Regions from separate parts of the Streptomyces sp. NBC_00483 genome, predicted to be linked through region 4. Evidence: riboswitches for the same ligand, from Rfam matches in the RefSeq annotation. Region 4 holds a riboswitch; each other region holds the start of a gene.
The links. A riboswitch is a leader RNA that binds a small molecule or an ion and turns the genes downstream of it on or off. The one in region 4 is predicted to bind cyclic di-AMP.

Region 1 (5,325 bases), 1.0 Mb from region 4:
GGCGAACGCCAGGCCGAGCTGACGACCCATCTCCTCAACATCGACCCGCCGGACCACACCCGCCTGCGCCGCCTCGTCTCGAAGGCGTTCACCCCACGCCGGGTCGCCGAATTCGCGCCGCGCGTCCAGCAGTTGACGGACGACCTCATCGACGCCTTCGCGGCCAAGGGCGAAGCCGACCTCATCCACGACTTCGCCTTCCCCCTCCCCATCTACGCCATCTGCGACCTGCTCGGCGTCCCCCGCGAGGACCAGGACGACTTCCGCGAGTGGGCAGGCATGATGATCCGCCACGGCGGTGGACCGCGCGGCGGGGTGGGACGCGCGGTGAAGCGGATCCGCGCGTACCTGGTGGAGCTGATCCACCGCAAGCGCGGCGACCTCACCGACGACCTGATCTCCGAGCTGATCCGCGCCTCCGACCACGGCGAACACCTCACGGAGAACGAGGTGGCGGCCATGTGTTTCGTGCTGCTCTTCGCCGGTTTTGAAACTACGGTCAACCTGATCGGCAATGGCACGTACGCCCTGCTCACACACCCCGACCAGCGTGAGCGCCTGCAGAGGTCGATCGCGGCGGGGGAGACGGGGCTGTTGGCGACCGGGATCGAGGAACTGCTGCGCTTCGACGGCCCGGTGGAGATGGCCACGTGGCGCTTCGCCAGGGAGCCGCTGACCATCGGCGGCCAGGAGATCGGCGTGGGCGACCCGGTCCTCGTCGTGCTCGCCGCCGCCGACCGCGACCCGGCGCGCTTCACAGAACCCGACACCCTCGACCTCTCCCGCCGCGACAACCAGCACCTCGGCTACGGACACGGCATCCACTACTGCCTCGGCGCCCCGCTCGCCCGCCTGGAGGGACAGACCGCCCTCGCCACCCTCCTGACCCGCCTCCCGGACCTGCGACTTGCGGTGGAACCTACCGATTTGCGGTGGCGCGGCGGCCTCATCATGCGCGGACTGCGCACGCTCCCGGTGGAGTTCACCCCGCGTCAGATCCCCACCGGAACCGACGGGTCAGCTGACGGACCGTCAACACTGTGACTTTCACGTGATCTACGCTGCATCGACTTGTGACAGGCGTTCGAGTGCCGCTACGTTCACGGATCATCGCGACACATGCACAACTCGCACCACTTGCACTACCCGTCGCGCGTAGCAGCATCAGTCTCGCGAAAGGCAAACGCATGCTCTCCGGGAACGGTCGTCACCGTCGCCCCCGTCAGGCCCCTGCTCTCGTCGTCGCCGCCGGGGTCGCCGGCAGCGCCATCGCGATCCCGCTGTTCGCCGCGAGCGGCGCGAGCGCCGCGACCACGCAGGCGTGGGACAAGCTCGCCGAGTGCGAGAGCGGTGGGCAGTGGAGCCTGGACGCCGGTAACGGCTACTACGGCGGACTCCAGTTCACGCAGGAGAGATGGGAGGAGTACGGGGGGCTCGACTACGCCCCGCGTGCCGACCAGGCCAGCCGCTCGCAGCAGATATCCGTTGCCGAGAAGGTTCTTGACGACAAGGGCGTGAGCGCCTGGCCGATGTGCTCGCTCACCGCCGACCTCACCAAGGACGACGACTCGGCGGACGTCGACCCGGGCGTGTCCGCGTCGCCGCAGCCGTCCGAGTCCTCCGCTTCGTCCGACACCGATGCCGACAGCAAGTCGGACGAGGGTGGCGACAAGAGCGCCGACGAGGACGCCGACAAGGCGGGCTCCACGGACGCGACGGATTCGAGCGAATCGAGCGATCCGGGCGACTCGACCGAATCGGCGGATTCGGGAGACAAGGGTCACGACGAGGCGGAGGGCTCCGACGCGTCGGACAAGGCCTCGGCGGACGAGTCGGGCGATACCTCCGGTAACAAGGCCGAGGAGTCCTCGACCTCTTCAAGTGACAAGTCCCACGCGCCTTCTGACGACGCCGCCTCCGAGACGGCCCCGCCGTCCGCCTCGCCCTCCGGCGAGACGCAGGACAGCGCCACGTCGGGCCGCCACCGCGGCGACCGCGCCGACGAGGGCGGCTCCGACTCCCGTACGGGAGAGGGGCGTCACGCCTCGCGCGACGACAAGCGCGACGGCGACACGTACAAGGTGCACGCCGGCGACAACCTCTGGGACATCGCGAAGGCCCAGGACGTGCACGGCGGATGGGATGCGCTCTACGAGCGGAACAAGGAGACGGTCGGTACCGACCCAGACCTCATCCTTCCTGGTCAGAGCCTGGATCTTGGGGACGGATCGGACAAAAAGTAGCGGGAGTTCGGGGCGGTTGAAGGGGCTTTGTCCGATATTGATCAAGTGAGACATGGGTCTCAAAGCCCCTGATCGACTTTGAAATCGGACGGATCGACCGCTTACGTTCGTGACCGCTCGCTTCAGCGGGCCCCGATGGACGTCACGCCGAATCCTGCCAACGTCCGTACGGGAACAGTCGACGCGTATGCGCCGTAGGCAGGAGCGGGGGACCCAGGTAAGTGCCCTTCCGGGAGACCGGACGGGCTTGGGGTTAAGCAGCGCACAAGGATGCGTCTGCCGGGCACTCACTGGCCCGAACCCGACAGCTCACCTCGCAGGCGTCGGTGAGGAGATATCTCCATGCTGTTTTCCGGCAAGAACAAGCACCGCCGCCCGTCCAAGGCCGTCCGCGTCGCCACGCTCGGCGGTGTCGCCGCTGCCGCCGTCGCCGTGCCGCTGATGGGTGCGACGTCCGCCTCCGCCGCGACCACGTCCGAGTGGGACCAGGTCGCGCAGTGCGAGTCCGGTGGCAACTGGTCCACGAACACCGGCAACGGTTTCTACGGCGGCCTCCAGTTCTCGTCCTCCACCTGGTCCGCCTACGGCGGCGACCAGTACGCCTCCTCCGCCGACCAGGCCTCCAAGGCCCAGCAGATAGCCGTCGGCGAGAAGGTCCTCGCCTCCCAGGGCAACGGTGCCTGGCCGAACTGCGGCTCGGGCCTGTCCTCCACCCCGAACGAGGGTGGCGCCGACGACTCGTCCTCGCAGCAGCAGGACACCCAGAAGCAGGACACCCAGAGCACGCAGCAGCAGGACACGCAGCAGCGTGCCGACCGCTCCGAGCAGCGCGAGCAGCCGAAGCAGGAGGCCCCGAAGCAGGAGGCCCCGAAGCAGGAGGCGGCTCCGAAGCAGGACACCGTCACCACCCCGACCGGCAACAAGGTCGAGAAGGGTGACGGCGAGTACAAGGTCAAGTCCGGTGACACCCTCAGCAAGATCGCCGAGGCGCACGACACGACCTGGCAGCAGCTGTTCCAGAAGAACAAGGACATCGTCAAGGACGCCAACCTGATCTACCCGGGTCAGCAGCTGCACCTCAGCTAAGACGTCCGGTCCGCAGAGGACCACCGGTCCGCACAGGACCACCCCAGGCCCTCCCAGGCCGTCAGGTACGGGCTCGGCATCGGCGGACGCCGAGCCCCGCCGCACCCCGTCCCCACGGGTCGCTCACTTCGGCGACCTCCGTCCCGGCACAGCCGGGGCGGAGGTCGCTGTTTTTGTTCAGTTAAGGAACATTTCGCTATCGGCGTTGTCCACGAGGCGGGCGTTCGGATGGCCGATGCCCGCGAGCCGGTTACGCTCAGGGGTGCGGGACCACGTACCAAGCAGCCGCCCGCATAGCCTGCGTCACATCCAAGAAGGAGATGCTCGTGCCGTCCATCGACGTCGTCGTAGCCCGGGAAATCCTGGACTCCCGAGGCAACCCCACGGTCGAGGTCGAGGTCGGCCTCGACGACGGGAGCACCGGCCGTGCCGCCGTCCCGTCGGGTGCCTCCACCGGTGCCTTCGAGGCCATCGAACTCCGTGACGGTGACCCCAACCGTTACCTCGGCAAGGGTGTCGAGAAGGCCGTCCTCGCCGTCATCGAGCAGATCGGCCCGGAGCTGGTCGGTTACGACGCCACCGAGCAGCGCCTGATCGACCAGGCGATGTTCGACCTGGACGCGACCGACAACAAGGGCTCGCTCGGCGCCAACGCGATCCTCGGCGTCTCGCTCGCCGTCGCGCACGCCGCTTCCGAGGCCTCCGACCTGCCGCTGTTCCGCTACCTCGGTGGTCCGAACGCGCACCTGCTGCCCGTCCCGATGATGAACATCCTGAACGGTGGGTCGCACGCCGACTCCAACGTCGACATCCAGGAGTTCATGATCGCCCCGATCGGCGCGGAGTCCTTCTCCGAGGCCCTTCGCTGGGGCGCCGAGGTCTACCACACGCTGAAGAAGGTCCTGAAGAGCAAGGGCCTGGCCACCGGCCTCGGCGACGAGGGCGGCTTCGCGCCGAACCTCGACTCCAACCGTGCCGCCCTGGACCTCATCCTTGAGGCGATCAAGGAGGCCGGTTACGTTCCCGGCCAGCAGATCGCGCTCGCGCTGGACGTCGCCGCCTCCGAGTTCTACAAGGACGGCAAGTACCAGTTCGAGGGCAAGGAGCGCTCCGCCGCCGAGATGACGGAGTACTACGAGGAGCTCGTCTCCGCGTACCCGCTCGTCTCCATCGAGGACCCGCTGTACGAGGACGACTGGGCCGGCTGGAACGTCATCACCGAGAAGCTGGGCGACAAGGTCCAGCTCGTCGGCGACGACCTCTTCGTCACCAACCCGGAGCGCCTGGCCCGCGGCATCGAGGAGAACTCGGCGAACGCCCTGCTCGTGAAGGTGAACCAGATCGGTTCGCTGACCGAGACCCTGGACGCCGTCGAGCTCGCGCAGCGCAACGGCTTCAAGTGCATGATGTCGCACCGCTCCGGCGAGACCGAGGACGTCACCATCGCCGACCTCGCCGTCGCCACCAACTGCGGCCAGATCAAGACCGGCGCCCCGGCCCGCTCCGAGCGCGTCGCCAAGTACAACCAGCTCCTGCGCATCGAGGAGATCCTGGACGACGCGGCGGTCTACGCCGGCCGTTCGGCCTTCCCGCGCTTCAAGGGCTGAGCCTCACTGAGGTAGCAGTTACGTACGTCCCCGCACTCGGTCCCGTACCGTGTGCGGGGACGTACGTACGTGAGCGGGGAGGCGGGAGCAGGCGATGCCCGGAAAGGTACGGGACAGGGACTCCAGAGATCGCTTCTCGACGGCCACCCGCCTGCGCGTCCTGGGTGAGCAGACCGCCGAGCGCGTCTACCGCTCGCAGAGCAAGCGGCAGGCCCGCCGCTCCCGGCTCACCGGCCGCGCGGCCCTGCTCGCCCTCGTCCTGTGCACCCTCGTGGTCGCGCTCGCGTACCCGATAAGGCAGTACGTGTCGCAGCGCGGCGAGATCGAGGACCTGCAGCGCCAGCAGCAGGAGGCCAAGGAGCGGGTCGACAAGCTGCGCGACCAGAAGG
Region 2 (5,325 bases), 570 kb from region 4:
AGCTCGAACTATGTGGAGGTGGATCCCGGGACCGGGAAGGGGTCCTACTGGACCATCCCCTTCCGCTACGTCTGGCCCGCCGAGCTCGACCTCATGGCGCGGATCGCCGGGCTGCGGCTGCGTGAGCGGTGGGACGGGTGGACCCGGGAGCCCTTCACGGGCGAGAGCCGGCAGCACGTGTCGGTGTGGGAGAAGCCCGTGTGACCGGTGCGGCGTCATGCCACCCGCGTCGCCCCGGCGAACGGCATCTCGTCGATCGGGGCCACCCGTACCGGTGCGCTCGGGTTCGGGGCGTGGATCATCTTGCCGCCTCCGATGTAGAGGCCCACGTGGCTGATCGAGGAGTAGAAGAAGACCAGATCGCCCGGCTGGAGTTGGGACTTCGGGATACGAGGGCCCGCGTCGATCTGGGAGTACGTCGTGCGGGGGAGTGAGACCCCGGCCGCCTTGTACGCGGCCATCGTCAGGCCCGAGCAGTCGAAGGAGGAGGGCCCTGTGGCGCCCCATACGTAGGGGCTGCCCAGTGCGCCGTACGCGAAGGAGATCGCCTCCTTGGCGCGGGAGTTGGGCGCCTGGGAGAGGTCGGCGCGTTCCGCCGAGCGGGAGGAGCGCTCGCTCGTCGCGGGGGTGGCGGTGCGCTCCTCAGGGGTGAGGCGGTCGAGGAGGCGCCGGGCCTCCGCGAGTTTTCGCTTCACCTTCTTCTTGTTGTCCTCCAACTCGGCCTTCTTGGCGCGCAGTTCGGAGAGCGTGCCGTCGGCGTCGCCGCGCAGCTGGTCGATCTCGCGGAGTTCGCCCTGTACGCGGGTGACCGCGGCGGCCTGCCGCGCGCCGACGCGCTCCGTGAGGGACGCCTTGTCGAGATAGGCGTCGGGGGAGGAGGAGAGGAGCAGCTGGACCGACGGGTCCACGCCTCCCGTGCGGTACTGGGAGGCCGCGACCGAACCCAGCTTCTCCCGCTGGGAGTTGAGCGATTCGGTGCGCCGGGACGCCTCGTCCTGGAGGGCGTCCACCTTCTTCCGCGCCCCGTCCGCCTTCTCCTTCGCCCCGTTGTACTTCTGGGTGGCGACCTCCGCCTCCTGGTACAGCTTGTCGACCTTGGCCCGCACCTGTGCGGGGCCGAGCTCGGGCTCCGCGTGCGCCGCCCCGCCATCGAGGGCGGTGACGGTGGCCGCGGAAGCGAGGGCGAGCGTGGCCGCGGTGCGGGCCGTGCCCCCACCGCGGAGCGAACGCGGTCGGGGCTTTCGATGAGCTGCCGGCACAAGGTCCTCCTCTGGGCGCCGTACGCATCGCACGGCCCCCGGTCGCGCGTCCGGCGGCGGCCCGCACAGGGGAGCGGGCCGCCGCCGGACCTTTCTCGGCGGGGTGTCCGACTGCCGCCCCTGGCCCGGGCGGCGGTGGGGAGCCGGTCACCTGAGGAAGGACGCTAAACCTCTGCGTAACGGGTTGGTGTCGGATTGTTCGCAACTGGCCTGTTTGTTACGGATGGTGGCGGAGAGTGATAACAGAGTGGCAAAGGGGTGCCCGTAGTGGGCCATGGGCGTCCGGTTAGGCTCCGAGCCATGGACGTACTCATCCACCTCTTCGTCGGCCTGCACATCATCGGCATCGCCTCGCTGCTCGGCGGCTTCCTCACGCAGATGTCGGCGATGAAGGAGGGCGCGGCCCGCTTCAACAAGGCGATGCTGCACGGCGCCCTGACCATGCTGGTGACCGGCGTCGCCCTGGTCGGCCTCAACCAGGCCGACGGCAGCACCGTGAACAACATCAAGATCGGCGTGAAGCTCGCGCTCCTGATCGTGATCCTCGGCATCGTCTACGTGAAGCGGGACGAGGAGAAGGCGGAGAAGGGCCTCTTCATCACGGTCGGCGCGCTCACCGTCGTCAACATCTTCATCGCGGTGCTCTGGACCTGAGCGAGCGCGTACCAAGACGTACAAGCGCGTACCAAGACGTACAGAAGGGCCCGGCAGGTCGCACCTGCCGGGCCCTTCTGTGTGGGGTCAGGCCGGCCGCACCACGCTGTGGATCGACGACGTGCCGTCGTAGTAGATCGACTCCTCGCGCACGACCGCGCCCGGCTTCGGCGCGTGGACCATCATGCCGTCGCCCATGTAGAGGCCCACGTGGCTGATGTCGTCGTAGAAGAACACCAGGTCACCGGGTTGGATGTCGGAGAGCGGCACCGTCTTGCCGACCTCGACCTGGTCCCAGGTCGTCCGGGGCAGCGAGATCCCCGCGGACTTCCACGCCGCCTGCGTCAGGCCCGAGCAGTCGTACGAGTCCGGGCCCGTGGCGCCCCACACGTACGGCTTGCCCTCCTGCGACTTGGCGAACGCGAGCGCCTGCGCGGCCTTCGTGGCGTACGAGGCGTCCGAGGAAGAGGAACCGGAGCCGGAGGAGCCCGAGGAACCCGAGCCCGAGGAGCCGGACGACTCCTGCTCCTTCTGCGCGGCCTCCTCGGCCGCCTTCCGCTTCGCCTCCGCGGCCTTCTGCTTGGCGGCCAGCTCGGCGGCCTTCTTGCGGGCCGCCTCCTCCTTGGCCTTCTGGATCGCCGCGAGCCGCGCCTTCTCCTTGGCCGTCAGGTCGGCCAGCAGCTTGCGCGCGTCGGAGAGCTTCGTCTGGACGGTCTCCTTCGTCGACCTCAGCTCGGTCTGCGACTCGGTGAGGTCCTGGAGGCTCGACTGCGCCTCGGTGCGCTTCTTCGCGGTCTCGCGCGCCTGCGCCTGATAGTCGTCGACCGACTTCTTCTGCTCGTCGGTGAGCCGGCTCATCAGCTGGCGCTGCGAGAAGTAGTCCTCCGGGTCGTCCGCGAGGAACATGGTCGCGGTGTCGCTGACCGCGCCCGAGCGGTACTGCTCGGCGGCGTATCTGCCGAGCTTCTGGCGGGCCGTGTTCATGTCGTCGGTGCGCTGGGCGACATCGTCGAGGAGCTTGTCGACCTGCTGCTTCTTGGAGTCGGTCCGCTCCTTCACCCCGTTGTACTTCTGGGTGGCGACCTCGGCCTGCCGGTACAGGGTGTCGACCTTCTGCTGGACCTCTTCGAGGCGCGGCTTGGACGACGGCTGCGCGGGCGCGGCCTGTGCCGTCTGCGAGAGCAGTGCCACGGAGGTGAGGGCGGCGGTGGTGATGCCGACCGCGGGGGTCGTGCGAAGGCCGCCGGTGATCCGGGAACGGCTGCGGGGCTTGCGGTGCGACGCCAAGGCAGGCGACTCCTTCCGTCCTCCGCCTACCGGGTTAGCTGTCGGGTTCGGGCGTGGTACGCGGAAGGCTGCCCTACGGTCGGCTGACCGATTCACCCCAAGGTCGGTTGGGTCCCCGGTTCCCTGCCTTACGGCGTACGGAACTCAGCGGGGGCTGCCCGTTCGCCGCGACATCCGCGGGCGGGGGGACGGGCTGCCCGGCTGCACCGTAGCCAACTCGTGTGGCTGCTGTGAAGGTTGATGTTCGATATGCCCGATACATTTTCGTGATCTGGCCTCTGGAGGGCCCTCGGAGTTCCGAGGAGAGCCCATGGAGTTCGGAGCAGGGCCCTTGGAGTTCCGAAGGCAGCCACGGGTTGTCAGTGGGGCGGCCTAGACTCGGAGAGCGATGAGCAGCCTCTTTGACGACAGCTTCCTGACCGGCCTCCAGAAGAACGGTGCGGAGGAGCCCCCGCCGCCGCCTCCGGACCCCGAGTACGACGACGGGGCACCGGAGCCGATGCCGGACGACCTGTTCGGCGGGAGGCTCGGCGCGCCCGAAGACAGGGACACGCACTACCGGGACGGCGCCCCGCGCCCGGTCCTGAGCGCGGCCACCCTCCTGGAGGGGCTGAACGAGAACCAGCAGGCGGCCGTCACGCACGGCGGCACCCCGCTGCTCATCGTCGCGGGCGCCGGATCCGGCAAGACCCGCGTCCTCACGCACCGCATCGCGTACCTGCTCGCCGAGCGCGAAGTGCACCCCGGCCAGATCCTCGCGATCACGTTCACGAACAAGGCCGCGGGCGAGATGAAGGAGCGCGTCGAGGACCTCGTGGGCCCGCGCGCGAACGCCATGTGGGTCTCCACGTTCCACAGCGCCTGCGTCCGCATCCTGCGCCGGGAGAGCAAGAAGCTGGGCTTCACGTCCTCCTTCTCGATCTACGACGCCGCCGACAGCAAGCGGCTCATGGCGCTCGTCTGCCGCGACCTCGACCTGGACCCGAAGAAGTTCCCGCCGAAGTCCTTCAGCGCCAAGATCAGCAATCTCAAGAACGAGCTGATCGACGAGGAGGACTTCGCGGCGACCGCGGCCGACGGCTTCGAGAAGACCCTCGCCCAGGCCTACGCGATGTACCAGGCGCGCCTGCGCGAGGCGAACGCGCTGGACTTCGACGACCTGATCATGACGACGGTGAACATGCTGCGCGCGTTCCCGGACGTCGCCGAGCACTACCGCCGCCGCTTCCGCCACGTCATGGTCGACGAGTACCAGGACACGAACCACGCGCAGTACGCGCTGGTGCGCGAGCTGGTCGGCCCCACCGAGGGCGAGGACGCGGACCCGGCCGAGCTGTGCGTCGTGGGTGACGCGGACCAGTCGATCTACGCGTTCCGCGGCGCCACGATCCGTAACATCCTCGACTTCGAGGACGACTACCCCAACGCGAAGACGATCCTCCTGGAGCAGAACTACCGCTCCACGCAGACGATCCTCAGCGCGGCGAACGCGGTCATCGAGCGCAACGAGTCGCGTCGGCCCAAGAACCTGTGGACCAACGAGGGGCCCGGCGCCCAGATCACCGGCTACGTCGCGGACACCGAGCACGACGAGGCCCAGTTCATCGCCGACGAGATCGACCGGCTCACCGACGCGGGCGACGCGCTGGCGGGCGACGTGGCGATCTTCTACCGGACGAACGCGCAGTCCCGTGTCTTCGAAGAGATCTTCATCCGCACCGGCCTGCCCTACAAGGTCGTCGGCGGCGTCCGCTTCTACGAGCGCAAGGAGGTCAGGGACGTCCTGGCCTATCTGCGCGTGCTGTCCAACCCCGAGGACTCGGTGCCGCTGCGCCGCATCCTCAACGTGCCCAAGCGCGGCATCGGCGACCGCGCCGAAGCGATGATCGACGCGCTCTCCCAGCGCGAGAAGATCTCCTTCCCGCAGGCGCTGCGCCGCGTCGACGAGGCGTACGGGATGGCGGCCCGCTCGACGAACGCCGTGAAGCGGTTCAACACGCTGATGGAGGACCTCCGCACGATCGTGGAGTCGGGCGCGGGCCCGGCCACGGTCCTGGAGGCCATCCTCGAACGGACGGGGTATCTCGCCGAGTTGCAGGCCTCCACCGACCCGCAGGACGAGACC
Region 3 (5,325 bases), 2.9 Mb from region 4:
CGCCGACGTGGCATCGGCGCTCGGCGTGAGCAACGCGCTGGTGCTGTACCACTTCTCGACGAAGGAGAAGCTCGTCGCGGCCGCGTTCGCGCACGCCGCCGAGAGCGACCTGGCCCATCTGCGCAAGCTGCTCGGTCGCCGCACGACGGCCCTGAAGCGGCTGCGCGCCGCGGTGCGCTGGTACGCGCCGACGGGTCAGGCCAAGGGGTGGCGGCTGTGGATCGAGGGCTGGGCGGCGGCGCTGCGCGAGCCCGCGCTGCGGGAGGTCACGCGGGACCTCGACCGGCAGTGGAAGGCGGCGCTCGCCGAGGTGGTCGCCGAGGGCGTGGTGGCGGGCGAGTTCGTCTGCCCCGACCCGATGGCGGCGGCGCTGCGGCTCACGGCGCTGCTCGACGGGCTCGCCGTGCAGCTGACGGCATACGACGACGGGCGCGCCAGGCCGGCCGCGGTTTCGCGGGCCCGTATGCAGGAGTGGGTGGATGAGGCGCTCGCCCGCGAACTGGGGCTCGAGCGCGCGGAGTTGACCGGGGCGGGGCGCTGACGGGAGGCCGTCAGCGCCACCGCACCGCCGAGGTTCAACGCGTCAGGACGCCGCCTCCAGGTGCGCCTTCACCGCGTGCGGGTCCACGAAGCCCTTCGCCTGTACCCGGTCGCCGGAGGACTCGCCTCGCAGCCGGCGCCCGATCCACGGCACCAGGAACTCGCGCGCCCAGTGCATGTCGTCGCGCCGCACCTCGAACGTGCCGCGGGGCGGGAGCAGCGGCCACGCCTGCTCGGGGTCGGCCGGCACGTCGATGCCCAGCGCCTGACCGGCGCGCAGCGCCACCCGCGTGTGCCCCTCGGGCGACAGGTGGAGGCGGTCGTCGTCCCAGGCCCTGCGGTCCTGGATGGACTTCAGGGACCACAGGTCGAGCATCAGACAGCCGTGCCGGTCGGCGATCGCCCGCACATGCATGTTGTACGTGGCGATCTTGCCGCGCAGGTGCTTGAGCACGGCCACGTCACGGGTGTCGAAGCCGGTGGCCACCATGACGGTGCCCACGGCGTCGGAGAGCCGGGCGACGGCCTTCTCGAAGCGTTCGGCCACGTCGTCCGGGTCGGTGCCGGGGCGGATGATGTCGTTGCCGCCGGCGACCAGGGTCACCAGGTCGGGGGCGAGCTCGACCGCCTTCGGGACCTGGTCCGCGACGACCTGGTCGAGGAGCTTGCCGCGCACGGCCAGGTTCGCGTACTTGAAGGTGTCCTCGGGGACGCGGTCGTCCAGGAGGACGGCGAGCCGGTCGGCCCAGCCCGCGAACTTCCCGTCGGGCCCGGGGTCACCGACTCCTTCGGTGAAGCTGTCGCCCACGGCCGCGTAGGACCGGATCGTGCCGTTGAGTGTCTCCGTGAGTGCTCTCGATTCGTTTGCCACGACCACACATCTTTCACCCTCGACTGTGACCTACGCGACCGTAGCCAGGGGTTGACGCGTGGTGAGATAACCCACTCGCCACCTGGGGAATAAGCGCGGGAACGCACTTCGGCGCCCGGGGGACAGCCCCGGGCGCCGAAGTGAGCGAGCGGTCGCGACCGCTACGAGATGCCTCAGGCGTTCACGCCGTGCTCGCTCAGGTACGCGATCGGGTCGATGTCCGAGCCGTAGTCCGCGGTGGTGCGGACCTCGAAGTGCAGGTGCGGTCCCGTGACGTTGCCCGTCGCGCCGGACTTGGCGATCTCCTGGCCGGCCGTCACGGTGTCGCCCTGGGCGACGCCGATCGAGGACAGGTGGCCGTACTGGGAGAAGTGGCCGTCGGCGTGCTCGACGACGACCTCGTTGCCGTACGCGCCGCCCGAGCCGGTCGAGACGACGGTGCCGTCGGCGATCGCCTTCACGGAGGTGCCGGTCGGCACCGAGAAGTCGGCGCCGGTGTGGCTGCCGCTGGACCACATGGAGCCGGAGCTGCCGTAGCCCGTGCCCTTGGCACCGTCGACCGGCGCCGCGTAGTCGCCGGAGGCGGTGGTCTTGGCACTCGCCTGCGTGGCGGTGGCCGCACCCTCGGAGCCGGAGTCGCTGTCGGCCGCGCCGCCGACGGCGAGCTTGACGCCGATCTTGAGGTGGTCCGCGTCGGAGCCGACGGCGTCCTTGTTGTCCTCGTAGAGCTTCTTCCAGCCGCCGTCGACGTCCTGCGCCTTGGCGATCTTCGAGAGCGTGTCACCGGCCTTGACGGTGTACGTCGTGGCGTCGGCGGTACCGCCGGACGTCGCGGCCTGCGCGCCGGTGGCGCCCATCAGCGGCAGGGCGAGCGCGGCTCCACCGGCGGAGGCGACGGCGGCGACACGGGCGATGCGCTGGGAGGTCGAAAGGCGGTGCTTTCCCTTTGCGGGCATGCTGAATTTCCTCTCCGTCGCCTACGAGGTGAGCTGTCGGGTTCGGGCTGGAGATGCCCGGCCGCGCCCGGGGTACGGGCACGGCTTCACCCCAAGCCGCTTCGGGAAATCCCTACGCGGCGTCGTGCGTGTGGGTCCCCCGCTCCTGCCGTGACGGGTAGTCGAAAGGAATCCGGGCGGCGGCAGGACTAGGCGTTCCGACCGGATTGATTGGTGACCGTAGGCGAACGGCAATGGCGACGACAAACCCCGAATTCACCTGCGACGGCAATTCCTTGGGTTTCTGAGGCTTCCCTGTGTAACCCTGCGTCGACATTTCTCGCTTTACCAACGCCATACCTTCGGGGATCACTGGGGAGGCAATCCGGGCCGCCCGGCACGCAGCGTCACGAACATGAAGCCGGTCACGCACACGCCCACAAGCCCCTTCGATCCATGCACAGTTGATACAGAACGGGGCGAATCGGACAGATGGTTGCCTGTGGAACCGATGTCGTATCGTCATGAGCGCGCCCGCCGGCGACCCAACGCCGGTGCACCGATTGGGAGGAGCCCCTGTGACGCAGCACGCACCGTCCACCGAGCCCGAGCTGACCGGAGTGCGCAACTTCCGAGATGTGGGCGGCCTGCCCACCGTGGACGGCCGGCGCGTGCGCCAGGGCGTACTGTTCCGCAGCGGTCACCTCGCCCACGCCACGGCCGAGGACTCGACCTTCCTCTCCTCCCTCGGTCTGCACACGGTCTTCGACTTCCGCAACGCAGCGGACCAGAAGCTGGAAGGCGCGGATGTCGAACTGCCCGGCGTGCGCAATCTGAACCTGCCGCTCAACGACCCGGCCGACGGCGCCGAATTCTGGACCATGGTCCGCGACGGCAACATCGACCAGCTCCGCCAGATCCTCTCCGAGGGCCGCGCGGCGAACCGGCTCGTGGACTCCTACCGCACCATGATCAAGGAGCGCACCGCCGAGCACAGCCGCGTGCTGCACTCCCTCGCCGAGGACGGCCTCCCCGCGCTGATGCACTGCGCGGCGGGCAAGGACCGCGCGGGCCTGTCGATCGCGGTGACGCTGCTCGCGGTGGGCGTGGAGCGCGACGCCATCGAGGCGGACTACCTCAAGTCCAACGAGAAGCACCGCCGCTACGACGTGCGCCGCAGCGCCACCGCGAAGGACGCCTACTCCGCCGAGATCATGGAGCTGCTCAGCCCGCTCTTCGACGCCCGCATCGAATACCTCAACGCGGGCCTCGAAACGATCGACGAACTGTGGGGCAGCACGGACCGCTACCTCGAAGAGGGCCTGAAGCTCACCTCGGCGACGCGCGAGCGGCTGCGCGAGCGCCTTCTCGACTGAGGCCCGGCACCTGAGGCCCGGCACCTGAGGCCCGCCACCGCCCTCTCGACCGAAGCCCGGGCCTGAGCCGTGGCCCCGGGCCCGAGCCGCGGACCCGACGTCACCCCTCCCTGTCGCGAAGTGCCGCGCGGGCAGGGAGGGTTACGGCGAGCAGACCGAGGCACACCGCGCTCGCGGCGAACGTGCCGTACAGCAGCGGTGGTATGTACGGGGACTCCCCCGTCATGCCGCGCATCATCGGGGTCAGCGTGATCAGCGCGATGGTGGTGCCGAGCGCCACCCCCGCCGCCGACACCAGCAGGCTCTCCCAGTGGAGCATCCGCAGCACCTGGCGGCGCGTGGAGCCGACAAGGCGGAGCACGGTGAGTTCGCGACGGCGGTCCAGGACCGTCATCACCAGGGTGTTGACCGCCGCGACGGCGGCGAAGCCGCCCAGGACCGCGGCCATCATGTAGTTGGACCAGGCCCCCAGTTCGCTGTCCACGCTCTGCGCGACGGCATAGCCCGAGGCATCGGTGACCCTGCCCAGTGCGGTGAGCGGCTCGGCATCGCCGCCGCGCACCAGTAGCGTGCCGTCGAAGCCCGAGGTGACGTGGCCGGCCAGGGACGCGCGGTCCATGGTCACCGCCGCCAGGCCGAGGCCCCGGCCGTAGACCGCGGCGACTTCCGGGCGGGCCTTCGTGCCGTCGGGGAGGTAGAGCGGCAGCTTGTCGCCGACCTTCACCTTCGCCGCCGTGGCAAGGGTCTTGTCGATGGCGATGCGGCCCGCGCCCACGCGGTCCAGGCTGCCGCCGCGCACATCCAGGTCCTGCACCTTGGCCAGCTCGGCGCCGGAGCCCGAGATGCCCTGGGTCGCCGTTGCCTGCAACGACGTCTCGCCGCCCGAGTCGACCGGTACGAGCACCTGCGTGTCGAGCAGGCTCACGGCCGCGTCCACGCCGGGAGCGTGGGCGGCCCGGTCGGCGGCGCCCGCGGGCAGGCCCGCCGGGTTGGTGACGACGTGGTCCGCCGTGATGCCCTCGCGCAACTGGTCCGCGGAGACCTTGCTCTCGCTCGTGTGCATGAAGACCAGCGTCGAGGCGAAGGCCATCGCCAGCACGATCGGCGTGATCGCGGAGGCCAACCGCCGGGAATTCGACCGGGAATTGGCGGCCGCCAGCGAGGCCGAGGCCCCTCCCCCGCGCAGCAGTAGGCCGAAGAGCGCCGCGCACAGCCGGGCCACCAGCGGGCCGAGCAGCGAGACGGCGAGCATGAAGAGCATGACGACGCCGAGCGAGGCGTTCGCCGCGTCGGCTCCGGCGGTGGAGGCCGCGACGCCGGCGAGCGCCGATCCGCCGCCGAGGGCCGCGACCCCGAGCACCGTACGGATGACGCCCGGGCGCAGCCGCTCCACCGAGGCCTCGGCGAGCGCCTGACCCGGCTTGATCTTCGCGGGCCTGCGCCCGGCGATCCACCCGGCACCGAGCGCCGTGAGCAGCCCGGTCCCGACGGCCGCGACCAGCGGGATCCACGAGACGTGCAGCTCGACCGCCTGCGGGACGGCCCCGCGGTCCTTCAGCTGCCCGAACCACCAGTGCGCGAGCCCGATGCCCGGCAGGCACCC
Region 4 (5,325 bases):
CGACAAGGCCCACGCCGCGAAGGCCGTCGAGATCATGAACGCCTGGGCGGACAAGATCACCGGCCACACCGCGGACAACGCGGGGCTTCAGGCCGCCTGGGCCGGCACGTCCTGGGCGAAGGCCGCCGAGCTGATGCAGTACACGTACAAGGACTGGCCGGACGGGCAGGAGCTGAAGTTCCAGCGGATGCTGCGCGAGGCCTATCTGCCCGAAGTGCGGGGCGGTTCCGCCGACTTCAACGGCAACTGGGACCTGGTGATGGCCGACGCGACGATGAGCATGGCCGTCCACCTCAACGACCAGAAGGCCTTCGACCAGGCCGTCGGACACTTCCGCAACCGCGTCCCCGCGTACTTCTATCTGTCCTCCGACGGGCCGCTGCCGGTGAAACCGAAGGGCAGCGGCATCGACACCCCGAAGGAACTGCAGACGTACTGGTTCGGGCAGAGGACCTTCAAGGACGGGCTCGCCCAGGAGACCTGCCGCAACTTCAAGCACGCCAGCTACTCCCTCGCCGCCACCTCCCACATGGCGGAGACCGCCTGGCACCAGGGCGTCGACCTGTACGGGGAGGTGAAGGACCGGCTCGCCGCCGCGCTCGAACTGCACTCGAAGTACCAGCTGGGCACCAAGGCCCCGTCCTGGCTGTGCGGCGGGAAGGTGCAGCGGGACATGGGGCCCGACACGGAGGTGGGCCTTCAGCACTTGAAGGGACGGCTGAAGATGGACCTCCCGCAGACCGAGAAGCTCACCCACAAGCAGCGTCCCGAGGGGACGGACGACCTGTTCGTGGCGTGGGAGACGCTCACACACGCCGCCGCGTGAGCCGTGGCGTGGGTCGCCGCGTGGGCCTCGTGGGAAGCGATTCGCGTTCTCTCCCCCTGATGGCGTAGAGTTGTGAACACAACGGCGCGGGGTGGAGCAGCTCGGTAGCTCGCTGGGCTCATAACCCAGAGGTCGCAGGTTCAAATCCTGTCCCCGCTACTGAAGGCCGAGGCCGGAATCTCATCGAGATTCCGGCCTCGGTTTTTTTCTGCCGCGATGCCGCTGTGCCACCCCGTGGCACCCCTGTACCGCCGGTGTTGCGCACGTCACTTTCCCCACCCGTACGGCCCAGTCCTGCTCGCCCCGGCGTCCCCGTGCAGGAACTCTTGGTGAGACGCCGGAAGCTGGCAGGGAACGGCAGGAGACGAGTGGTGGGGAAGCGAACAGGAGGTACCGGCGGGAGACGGAGGCGGCACGGCTCCGAGAACGTGAGCGTCCGGCTCTTCCTGCGGCTGCTGCCCCTGCTGCTCGTCATCGGCGGCGCGGTCTACGAGTACGTCACTCCCAGCGGCTTCCCCGGCGCCCCCTTGTTCAGCGCGGCGCCGCTGGTGGCCGCACCGTTCTTCTCGCTCGGCGCGACGATCCTGGTCGGCGTGGTGTCGATCGGCGCGATCACCGCCGTGCACCTGCGCTTCACGGAGAACCTCGACTCGGTGTTCGTCACCGAGATCGTCACCGTGGCCACCGTCTGCCTGCTGGCCTGTCTGCTCAACCGGATCGTCTACCGAAGTTACGAGCAGCTGGCCTCCGCCCGTGAGATCGCGCAGGCCGCGCAGTTGGCGGTGCTGCCCGAACCGGCCCGGCGACTCGGCGGCTTCGTGATCGCGGCGCGCTACGAGGCGGCGCAGGAAGGCGCGTTCATCGGCGGTGATCTGTACGCGGTCCAGGACACCCCGCACGGCATCCGGATCATCGTCGGCGACGTGCGCGGCAAGGGCATGGGCGCGGTCGCCGCGGTCGCCGTCGTCATCGGCGCGTTCCGGGAGGCCGCCGAGCAGGAGGGCTCCCTGGAGGCGGTCGCCCAGCGCCTTGAGCGTGCCCTGGCCCGCGAGGGCACCCGGCGCAGCGGCATCGACGACTTCGAGGGCTTCACCACCGCGGTGCTCGCCGAGATCCCGCACGGCGTCGAGCTCGTCCGCGTCCTCAACCGCGGCCACCCCAGCCCGCTGTTGCTGCTCGGCGACGGCACCGTACGCGCACTCGATCCGTGCCAGGCGGCGCTGCCGCTCGGCATGAGCGAACTCGGCAGCTGGCCCGACCGGGCCGTCGAGGCGGCGTTCCCGTCCGCGGCGACGCTGCTGCTCTACACCGACGGGCTCTCCGAGGCGCGCGACCCGAGCGGCCGCTTCTACGATCCGGCGGTCCGGCTCTCCGGGCGCGTCTTCCCGGGGCCCGAGGAACTCCTCGCGGCCCTCGCCGTCGAGGTGCGCGCGCACACGGGCGACGGGACGAAGGACGACATGGCGCTGCTCGCCGTGCGGCGCGGCTGAGTTCCTTGATCGTTGTTACCAGAGGTAGTCGAACGGCGTCGCTCCGCATAACAATTGACGCACCATCAGTTGCGTGGACGTTTGCGACATGCGATCAACTCGCCCGATTCCGCCCCCTCATGTCCCGATAAGTCCTGGCCAGAGTCGTGAACGATCAGTGGGAAGCGCTTGGAATTACTGTCTGCTGTCTATTAACGTTCGATAACGCAGCGCGGTCGTCCCAGCCGTCACAAGAGATGGCTCCGTGCGCACACGCTTAATCCCGCAAGGGAACCGGGGAACCATCAACTTGGGGTGAATCGGACACCTTTGGTGTTCGTAGGAGACCTTCCTGCTCCGAACCCGTCAGCTAACCCGGTAGGCGAGAAGGAAGGAAAGGAGAGCGCCCCCGTGGCGTCGAACCGGCCTGCCCCCAACTTCTTCTACGGCCCCGAAGACGACTCCGGCGTCGAGCAGGAGACCTGGGAGGAGTGGAACCCCACCGAGGAGTCCATCGCTCCCGTCCGCGGCAGGCATCGCGTAGCCCGCCGCCGTGGTGGATTCGCTCGCAGCTCCACTGTTCTCGGCGTCGGCGTGGTCGCCGCCGTCGGTGCGGGCGGCATCGCCACCGCACAGGGCGGCAAGCCGCCGGTCCACATCTCCATGCCCGACCTGTCCGCGGTCAAGGACTCGCTGCCCGAGGCCAAGTCGCTGCCGGGCGTGGGCTCGCTGATATCCGACGGCTCGGACTCCGATTCCGACTCAGGCGCCACGGCCTCCCCGCTGAGCGGCGCCGGTATCACTCAGGCCGAGGCCGCCGACGGGCAGACCGGCGCCGGCGAGGCGCTGCGGGCCCGCATCATGCAGCAGGCCGAGACGCAGCAGGACGCGGCCGACGCCACCGCGAAGCAGGCCGCTGAGGAGGCCGCCGCGAAGCAGGCGGCCGCCGAGGCCGAGGCCAAGCAGGACGTGGCCAAGGCCAAGGAGCTCGCGGCGAAGAAGAAGGCCGAGGCGGAGGCCCGCCGCAAGGCGGAGGCCGAGCGTCTCGCCAAGCTCGCCAAGAGCTTCAAGCTCCCGGTCGCCTCGTACACGCTCACCGGCACCTTCGGTCAGCCCGGCTCCATGTGGTCCTCCGGCTACCACACGGGCCTCGACTTCGCGGCCTCCACCGGTACGCCGATCCGCGCCATCCACTCCGGCACGATCACGGAGGCCGGCTGGGCGGGCGCGTACGGCTACCGCACGATCCTCACCCTCGACGACGGCACCGAGCTGTGGTTCTGCCACCAGTCCTCGCTCAATGTCAGCGCGGGCCAGAAGGTCTCGACGGGCGATGTCATCGGCCGCGTGGGCGCCACGGGCAACGTCACCGGGCCGCACCTCCACCTGGAGGTCCACCCCGACGGGCAGTCCACCGGGGTCGACCCGGCGCCGTGGCTGCGCGACAAGGGCCTCACCCCCTGAGCACATGAGCTCCGGCGGTCCTGGCGCTCACCCCCCGACGTCAGGGCTGCCGGTTTGCCCACTCCTGGGGTTCTTAGGGCAATCTCCGGTGTGATCGCGGAATACCTTATTCCGTGCGGGTGTTGAGGCGGGGCATGACTTCCTCTCGCTCTCTGCGCAAGCTCGGCACCTCCGACCTCGAGGTCTTCCCGCTGTCCCTCGGGGGCAACGTGTTCGGCTGGACCGCCGACGAGGCCACGTCCTTCGAGGTGCTCGACGCGTACGTCGCCGCGGGCGGCAACTTCATCGACACCGCCGATGTGTACTCGGCGTGGGTGGACGGCAACCGGGGCGGTGAGTCGGAGACCGTCATCGGCAAGTGGCTGGCCTCGCGCGGCCGCCGCGACGACGTCGTCATCGCCACCAAGGGCAGCCAGCACCCCGAGTTCCAGGGCCTGTCCGCCGCGAACATCAAGGCCGCGGCCGACGCCTCCCTGAAGCGCCTCGGCACCGACCACATCGACCTGTACTACACGCACTACGACAAGCCCGAGGTGCCGGTCGAGGAGATCATCGGCGCCCTCGACGAGCTGGTGAAGGCGGGCAAGGTACGGCACATCGCCGCCTCCAACATCTCCGCCGAGCGCCTCCAGGCCTCCCTCGACTTCTCCGACCGCGAGGGCCTCGCCCGTTACGTCGCGCTCCAGCCGCACTACAACCTCGTCTCGCGCGACACGTACGAGGGTGAACTGCAGGACGTCGCCGCCCGCGCGGGCCTCGGGGCCGTGCCGTACTACGCGCTCGCGTCCGGCTTCCTTACCGGCAAGTACCGGCCGGGGCAGCAGGTGGACAGCGCCCGCGCCGCGAAGGCCGGCGCGTACCTGGAGACGGAGCGCGGCCAGAAGGTCCTGACCGCCCTCGACGAGATCGCGCAGGCGCACGACGCCGAGATCGCGACGGTCGCCCTCGCCTGGCTCGCCGCGCAGCCCACGGTGGCGGCGCCGATCGCGTCCGCGCGGATCGTCGACCAGCTCCCGGCGCTGCTCGCGGTGGCGGACGTGGAGCTGACGCAGGCGGAGCTCGACCGGCTGACGGCGGCGTCTCAGTAACCGGCTGACGGCCGCGTCTCAGTAGCGGTACGGGTTGTCGTAGATGTACGCGGGGTCCTGCGTGTACGTGGGGCCCTGTGTGTACGCGGGGCCCTGCGCGAGTGGGCCCGCGTACACCGGGGGCAGCCACATCGGCGCCGCGATCTGGGAGCCGTACGCGAGCGCCGGGCGCGCGTAGTCGCGCCGCGCCCACAGCGCTTCGAGCAGCGCCCGCTCCCGTTCGACGAAGTCCGCGCCGGCTTTGCCCCTGCGGCCGCGGTGGCGAAGGAGCGCGAGGGACGTCGCGAAGTCCTCGTACTCGGCGACCGCCGTCGCGGCGGCCCGGCCGCCGTAGTGCGTGGCGAAGTCGCGGGCCAGGCGCCGCGCCTTGAGCGAGCCGAGCGCGAACGGCTCCGGCGGGGCGAGCCAGCCCGCGGCGACGTAGGCGGGCAGCTCCTGGCGGATGGTGCGCAGTTCGCGCTGGCGTACGTACACCGCG

Region 1: linked by a shared signal. The riboswitch ahead of OHA73_RS18780 (transglycosylase family protein) and the one ahead of OHA73_RS23600 (M23 family metallopeptidase) in region 4 are both predicted to bind cyclic di-AMP.
Region 2: linked by a shared signal. The riboswitch ahead of OHA73_RS26340 (C40 family peptidase) and the one ahead of OHA73_RS23600 (M23 family metallopeptidase) in region 4 are both predicted to bind cyclic di-AMP.
Region 3: linked by a shared signal. The riboswitch ahead of OHA73_RS36305 (LysM peptidoglycan-binding domain-containing M23 family metallopeptidase) and the one ahead of OHA73_RS23600 (M23 family metallopeptidase) in region 4 are both predicted to bind cyclic di-AMP.

The regions. Positions count from the first base shown of each region.
Region 1 covers NZ_CP107880.1:4,257,872-4,263,196, reverse strand. The annotation lists gene OHA73_RS18790 (cytochrome P450 family protein) at 1-1,044, shown strand, start outside; gene OHA73_RS18785 (transglycosylase family protein) at 1,188-2,243, shown strand; cyclic di-AMP (ydaO/yuaA leader) riboswitch at 2,424-2,581, shown strand; gene OHA73_RS18780 (transglycosylase family protein) at 2,586-3,329, shown strand; gene eno (phosphopyruvate hydratase) at 3,656-4,936, shown strand; gene OHA73_RS18770 (FtsB family cell division protein) at 5,031-5,325, shown strand, end outside.
Region 2 covers NZ_CP107880.1:5,840,963-5,846,287, forward strand. The annotation lists gene OHA73_RS26325 (class I SAM-dependent DNA methyltransferase) at 1-204, shown strand, start outside; gene OHA73_RS26330 (C40 family peptidase) at 216-1,259, opposite strand; gene OHA73_RS26335 (hypothetical protein) at 1,560-1,913, shown strand; gene OHA73_RS26340 (C40 family peptidase) at 2,001-3,200, opposite strand; cyclic di-AMP (ydaO/yuaA leader) riboswitch at 3,209-3,360, opposite strand; gene pcrA (DNA helicase PcrA) at 3,589-5,325, shown strand, end outside.
Region 3 covers NZ_CP107880.1:8,142,300-8,147,624, reverse strand. The annotation lists gene OHA73_RS36315 (TetR/AcrR family transcriptional regulator) at 1-541, shown strand, start outside; gene OHA73_RS36310 (SGNH/GDSL hydrolase family protein) at 584-1,411, opposite strand; gene OHA73_RS36305 (LysM peptidoglycan-binding domain-containing M23 family metallopeptidase) at 1,585-2,367, opposite strand; cyclic di-AMP (ydaO/yuaA leader) riboswitch at 2,371-2,541, opposite strand; gene OHA73_RS36300 (tyrosine-protein phosphatase) at 2,925-3,722, shown strand; gene OHA73_RS36295 (ABC transporter permease) at 3,823-5,325, opposite strand, start outside.
Region 4 covers NZ_CP107880.1:5,269,908-5,275,232, forward strand. The annotation lists gene OHA73_RS23585 (alginate lyase family protein) at 1-826, shown strand, start outside; tRNA gene OHA73_RS23590 (tRNA-Met) at 912-985, shown strand; gene OHA73_RS23595 (PP2C family protein-serine/threonine phosphatase) at 1,255-2,316, shown strand; cyclic di-AMP (ydaO/yuaA leader) riboswitch at 2,560-2,695, shown strand; gene OHA73_RS23600 (M23 family metallopeptidase) at 2,707-3,759, shown strand; gene OHA73_RS23605 (aldo/keto reductase) at 3,894-4,847, shown strand; gene OHA73_RS23610 (PrsW family intramembrane metalloprotease) at 4,866-5,325, opposite strand, start outside.